3 regions of the Paenibacillus sp. FSL W8-0439 genome follow, and region 2 is predicted to be linked to each of the others. Evidence: riboswitches for the same ligand, from Rfam matches in the RefSeq annotation. Region 2 holds a riboswitch; each other region holds the start of a gene.
What was found. A riboswitch is a leader RNA that binds a small molecule or an ion and turns the genes downstream of it on or off. The one in region 2 is predicted to bind cobalamin.
Positions count from the first base shown of each region.

Region 1: another riboswitch for cobalamin. It lies ahead of MKX36_RS06575 (ABC transporter substrate-binding protein); the one in region 2 lies ahead of MKX36_RS24415 (ABC transporter substrate-binding protein).
Region 3: another riboswitch for cobalamin. It lies ahead of metE (5-methyltetrahydropteroyltriglutamate--homocysteine S-methyltransferase); the one in region 2 lies ahead of MKX36_RS24415 (ABC transporter substrate-binding protein).

Region 1 is NZ_JBBPAK010000001.1:1,540,205-1,542,475, reverse strand. It holds gene MKX36_RS06575 (ABC transporter substrate-binding protein) at 1-994, opposite strand, end outside; cobalamin riboswitch at 1,204-1,419, opposite strand; gene MKX36_RS06570 (histidine phosphatase family protein) at 1,515-2,267, opposite strand.
Region 2 is NZ_JBBPAK010000001.1:5,660,065-5,662,335, reverse strand. It holds gene MKX36_RS24420 (hypothetical protein) at 70-201, shown strand; cobalamin riboswitch at 583-787, shown strand; gene MKX36_RS24415 (ABC transporter substrate-binding protein) at 1,004-2,271, shown strand, end outside.
Region 3 is NZ_JBBPAK010000001.1:5,454,936-5,457,206, forward strand. It holds gene nrdG (anaerobic ribonucleoside-triphosphate reductase activating protein) at 1-399, shown strand, start outside; cobalamin riboswitch at 589-784, shown strand; gene metE (5-methyltetrahydropteroyltriglutamate--homocysteine S-methyltransferase) at 943-2,271, shown strand, end outside.

The DNA of each region.
Region 1 (2,271 bases), 4.1 Mb from region 2:
CAGGGTACACGCCCTTGGCTACTTCCTTGAGTCCTTCTGTTACGCGTGGACCTGGACGGCTAATCAAATTATCATCCACGGCAAATACACGATTGTTACGAACAGCCGATATTTGATCCCATCCACTACGAGCTTTTATGATATCGCCGAGGGACTGGCCTGTTTTGTCATCCTTCACACTTTTGCTGTATAAAATCACGTCAGGGTTGGCAGCTATAATATTTTCCTCACTGATTTGGTACCAGCCCTTCTGCGTGGCACCCACGTTTTCGCCGCCCGCCAATGTGATCAGTTCGTCCATAAACTCGCCTTTACCCACTGTCCAGCCTGGTGAAAATTCGACGTATACCCGTAGCTTCTGCCCTTTGCCGATATTTTTAACTCCTTCTTTCACTTCCGCTACATCTGCTCTCATCTTGTCGGTCACCGCTCTCGCTTCTTTCTGATGATCGGTGATTTTCCCATACAATTCGATGTTAGCTGTGACATCTTCAACGGTTTTCGGTTCCGTTTTAAAAATCATAATTCCCATGTCACGCAGCTTAGTCGTAGCCTGTTCACTAAGTGAAATTCCTGCAAAAACAACTTCCGGGTTCGCAGCAATGATCGCCTCTTCGTTCGGTTTCATAATACCGCCCACTTTAGGCTTTTTCGTAGCTGCCTCTGGGTAATCAGAGTAGTCGGATACACCAACAATTTCCTTATCCAATCCGATAGCGAACAGCGCTTCAGTTTCTGCCGGGGAGACGGAAACAATCTTGTCCGGTGCCTTTTTAAATGTAAATTCCTGTCCTGTTGCATCCTTAACCGTTAGCGGGTAAACCGTTTTGCCCGGAGGCTCTTGTGCGGTTACGGTCTGTCCCGGCTGCTGTGAAGAAGCTTGGCCCTCTTTATTTTCTACATTTTTTCCATTCGCGCCACATGCACTCAGCACAACTGCCAATATCAGCGCCAATAGACCTGTTGTCCATACCTTTATTTTTTTGCCTGCCATGATTTGCACCCCTTCATACAAAAATCGTTAAGAGCGTTACTTGAACATCATCCGATATTTTCCTCATTCCAGCCTTCTTTTCCTATCAAAAACCCCCGCATCCTCATATCAGGATACAGGGGTCACGTTAGCACAGATCGTGCGCAGGCGGGCAGCTTCTTTCCGCATGGACAGTCACTGCGAACACGTCATCCTTTCCTCGAAGGATTATGGTGACAGGCGGACGGGCAGGTATCCTGACTTATGGAAGAGGCATGCCCTGATATTCTTTCACATGCTTGGCGGCACATGTAACAGGGCTAATGAGCATGTTTCCATTTACAGTGGCGGGACCGCGTCGGACTCACACCGACTTCCCTTTTAACAGCGCAATGAAGAAAAGCAAGTTCCCTCACACGGCGCCGACCTCGTCTGCTGGATATTTGATGTAGTGTAGTCAAGCCGTTCTTTTACTTGATGATTATAGGTTAAAAAGAGTTAGCTTACAACCCAAACAGCTGCTTGATTCGCCACAACTACCCTAGTGAAAAAGCAATTTTGCTATACAATTGTGCAGTCCTGCCAGCCTTAACTGAAGCCTAATCGCTTCTCCCGGTTTTGGATTCAGACTCCAAAAATCATGACCTGGTATCAGCATACAAACCAATTGGCGAATTACTCCACCATGCGTGACAACCAAAACAGAGGGCGGTGCAGCATTCGACTCTATTGGCTGAACCTTCAAAGCAATGCGCCACGCAAACAGAGAGTCAAGGAATTCACGCAGACGATTCACAAAATGGACCCAGGACTCTCCTCCAGGCGGGGTGATTCGTTGCGGCTCATCAATCCAAGCGCGATACAACGCCACATCCTTAAGCATGTCATACGTTTTTCCATCCCACTCGCCAAAGTGAAGTTCTCGCAGACGTGGTTCCATCATGGGAGGCATAGCAGATAGGAAACGTTCAGACGTCTTTGCTGACTCCGGCAAAATGATCTGCAAGGTCTGGCGACATCGCATCAAGTCACTGCAATAGATTTGAGCAAAGGACTGGCCCTGTAATTTTTCCCGTAAAGGCTTTAATTCCTGCTCTGCTCCAGACAGCAAACTCAAATCGGCATGTCCCAGATATCGACGTTCCTTATTCCATAAGGTTGTGCCATGACGAACTAGCACGAGCTCCATGTCCCACTGCAGATCTTCTTTAGCATCATTCGGCTCACTATCCTGTTGTGGGTTCGGACTTAGTCCACATTCTCGCACTCTTTTCCCTTCTGTATTTTGTTTCAAAATA
Region 2 (2,271 bases):
CTTAAGGACTTTGGATAGTGGTGGATGTTTTCGGATCACGGCGCAGCTTCCCGAAAGGGGGTGAAGCCGATGGTCAACCTTGTGTCGTGCTATGATGTGCTGCGTTGGATGGTTACGTTACTAAGCCTGGTGTTTAGTATTCGTAAGCTTTATCGCTGGCTGCGTCGGAAATTTCGGAACAAGCGAAAACCCACCGCGTAATTAGGTTGGCCCCTAACGGTGGGTTTCGTTCGCATTAACATTCAGTTATGCAGCGCGCCGTGGTGGTGATCCACAGCCTTTTAAGTCCTAAGAGTCTTTGCCGTTGGAGCGGCGAAGGCTCTTTTTAGTATACGGATACGGTGGTTATCTCTATACCTAATTTTAACACGTGAATTGCGTGCACGCAACGTTAAGACAACCTTCAATTGCGCGCAAGCAATGAATAGCCTTGGTCTTGATTCACACTATATCATTCAAATTTAAATTATTACGCAACATTTGTTGACAAGCCAGTAGCAACAAAATAAGATAATCCTAAATCGTAATAAAAAGGAATAAAGGAAGAAAACAGGTGTGAGCCGGACAACTCTATATACGAAGTTTCGTAGAGACGATGTAGATAGTTGTTGAGCGTGTTCACTTAAAAGGGAAGTTCGGTAGATTCCGACACGGACCCGCCACTGTATACAGGCATCAGCAGGGTACTGCTGGAGCTTTCAGAACAAGCCACTGGAACTGTGAGGAACCGGGAAGGCCTGAAAGATACGCTTGGAGTCAGGAGACCTGCCTGTTTTGACATCACTGTCAGACCCACGGGATGCTGGGGAGGTGGTTAGGCGTGCTGCATACGGAATGTCTGAAACCGATCTGATCCCTTCTATGTTTTTGGAGCTGGCTTTGAGGTGAGTTTTGACATTTTATAATGAAAGCATTTCTGACTGCTGATCAAGTGGTTGGGAATGCTTTTTCGCGTTTTGCGTTAGGTTTATACGATTTTACAAGATAGAGGGGGAAATGTGGGATGATAGGCAATCGTAATAGGCGTTCATGGTTCATATGTACAGGATTGCTGCTGCTGATGGCAGTTATGACTCTTTCGGGATGTGGCGCAGCCACGAAGACGGAGGATAGCTCGGGCAAGGGTGAGAACACGTCTGCACAACAGACTCAAGCAGATAAAAAGCTGGTGATGGCGTATACGTGGAAACCGTCCGGCGTTGATCCGCATGGAGATAATAGCTGGGACGTGATGCGTTCCGGTGCCGGTGAGACACTCATTCGTTTGAATGAAAAACTGGAACCTGTAGCTTGGCTAGCCAAGGAATGGAAGCATGATAGTCCTAATGTGTGGTCGTTCAGCGTGCAGGATAAGGTCACGTTTCATAATGGAAAGAGCATGGATGCAGTAAGTGTAAAAGCATCTTTGCTGCGCTCAATCGAGAAAAGCCATCTGGCGAAGGATTTACTGGATGTGAAGTCCATTGATGTAACTGGTCCGCTGACGCTGAAAATTACGACAAACCAGCCGAATGCAGCGCTGGTATCCAATTTGGCTGATCCGTCAACGATTGTACTGGATGTGGCATCCATGAAAGATGAGCAAAGCTACCCTGCAATGACAGGTGCTTTTAAAATCAAAGCCTTCAACAAGGATCAATCCTTGGTCGTCGAGCGTTATGACGGATACTGGGGCGAAAAGGCGCGATTGGCCGAAGCGACGATGAAATTCATTACGGACGGTAATTCGCGCCTGATGGCGTTGCAATCTGGTGAGGTGGATGTAGCGACGGATATTCCGGTAGATAACGCAGAGGTATTAAAAAAGAACGACAAGCTACAAGTGCTGTCGGCTCCATCCTTGCGCACCCATATGATTGTGTACAACATGGAATCACCTGTGTTCAAGGATGCAACCAACCGTAAGGTGGTGGACAGTCTGATTCCGCGCGCGTCCATTGTGAGCGCCGTCATGAGAGGCTTCGGTACGGAAGCAAGCAGCCCGTTTCCGAGCATTCTTCCCTTCGGTAAGATTGAGCGCAAAGCTTTGGACGGAACGACGGAGCAGTTGTTGACAAAGGATGGCTGGCAGAAGGATGCCCAAGGTACGTGGACCAAGCAGGGCAAGCCATTCGAGGTTACGCTACTGACCTTCCCTCAGCGTCCGGAGCTGTCCGTCATGGCTGAGGTGATTCAGAGCCAATTGCTAAATGAGGGAATCCAGGTCAAGATTCGCAAGGTGGAAAATATCGATGAGGCGTTGACCAAAAACGATTGGGATTTTGCTATGTA
Region 3 (2,271 bases), 210 kb from region 2:
TTTAATCCAGCTTCGTGGAACTTTCGCGCAGGGGAGCCATTCACGCCTGAGCGTCAACAGGAGGTCATCCGTGATATCATGGATAATCCGCTGTTGGACGGATTGACTCTCTGCGGGGGAGATCCTTTTTTCTCAGCAGCAGAATGCTCGCAATTTGTACGTGACTTCCGCGCGGCTTGTCCCGACCGAACCGTCTGGGCCTACACAGGCTTTGTCTACGAAGATCTGCTCATGGATCAGGAGCGACAGGAGCTGGCACTATTGTGTGACGTGATTGTAGATGGCCGTTTTGTTGAACAGCAAAAAGATCTGACCCTCCCCTTTCGGGGCAGCCGTAATCAGCGCCTGGTAGATGTGAAAGCCAGTACTCAAGCAGGTTACACCGTTTCATTAGCTTAAAGGCGATGTTCTATTTAGCAAGATGCTATACCAAAGACAAGTCCCCCACGATGGGTTGGGCTTGTCTTTTTTGCATATAACTAACAGATTCCACTCCAGTTTCTATTACTGTTTCTATTGCACATCCTGTGAGTTTCACTTATGATGGTGAACAAGTATACGAGTGCATAATTATTCGTCATACCTTAATCTTATAGTTTGGAAATAGGTGTCTGTTCTATTCAGATCAGACTTAAAAGGGAAGCCGGTGCAAATCCGGGACGGTCCCGCCACTGTAAACGGGGAATGTTCAGCTGCTCATACACCCACTGGTCCACAGACCGGGAAGGGATGCTGAACGTCATGATCCGTAAGTCAGGAGACCTGCCTATTTTAACAACATCGCAGTACCTACGGAAGATAGGGAGGTGTTAAGAGCAGTCGCCGTATTTTTGAATTTTAATCGCGGAGGCATTCTTTCCCCTACTTATTTTTAGCCTTGGGGACAGAATGCCTTTTTTGGTACGTAAAAATAAACTGGCTACCACTTAGGAGGAAACCTACATGTCCATTAACGAACGATCTACATTGTCCGGTTTGACTAGCAGTAATCTGGGATATCCGCGTATCGGCGGGAACCGGGAATGGAAGAAAGCACTGGAGCGCTTCTGGCAGGGTAGTATTAACGAAAGTGAACTGCATAGTGAGATGAAAAGATTGCGTCTGGAGCATCTGAGCAAGCAACGTGACAAAGGGATTGATCGCATTCCTGTCGGAGACTTTTCCTATTACGATCATGTGCTGGATACATCTGTGATGTTCGGTCTCGTACCCGAACGGTTCAACTATCGTCCTACAGGTCCGGTTCCTCTGTCTGTGTATTTCGGGATGGCACGTGGGCAGAAGGGAGCTACCGCCAGCGAAATGACCAAATGGATGAATACCAATTACCACTACATCGTTCCCGAATTGGAAAATGCGGCTCCAGTGCTCACTGAAAATAAGCCCTTACTCGCTTATCGTGAAGCAAAGCAGGAGCTAGGTATTGACGGTAAACCGGTTCTCATCGGTCCCTACTCATTTGTTGTTTTATCCAAAGGCTATGATCGTAAGGATCTGGCCTCTATTATACGAACCTTCCTGCCTTTATACGCCCGAGTCCTGTCCGAACTAGCAGCAGAAGGCGTACAATGGGTCCAAATCGATGAACCTGTCCTGACCACCTCATTCCCAGTAGAGGATCTGGATATTATTCAGGAGGTCTATGAAGCTTTGACCCAAGCTGCTCCCTCCTTAAACATCATGCTGCAAACCTACTTTGGTAGCCTAGATCATTATGAGCGTCTGACTGAACTTCCGGTCCAGGGACTGGGTCTTGATTTTGTCTATGATGATGGCGAAAATCTCCAGCATATATCGCGACATGGCTTCCCCAAAGGGAAAACGCTGGGTGCTGGTGTCATTGATGGGCGCAATATATGGCGCAGCGACCTGAATGCCGTGGCTGCGCTGTTGGGCCAGTTAGCAGAACAAATCAATGCAGAACAGCTTATCGTGCAGCCATCGTGCAGTCTGCTGCATGTGCCGGTCAGTCTGGAAGCAGAGCACAAGCTGGACCGAGAGCTGGTGCATGCCCTAGCCTTTGCCGATGAAAAGCTGGATGAAATCGCAGTCTTGACGGCTGCACTTGGTAAGCATGATCCATCCGCACTTGCCAAGCTTGAGCAAAGTGCGGAAGCGGTAGCCCGCTTCAACAGCTCAGCGGCAAGGGTACAGACAGCTGCCGATTTGGCCGACCTGTTGGCAAAGGAGCCACTATCACGCAGCGTTCCTTTCGCCGAGCGCCGTATAATTCAGCAAAATAGGCTGAAGTTACCCCCACTGCCTACGACG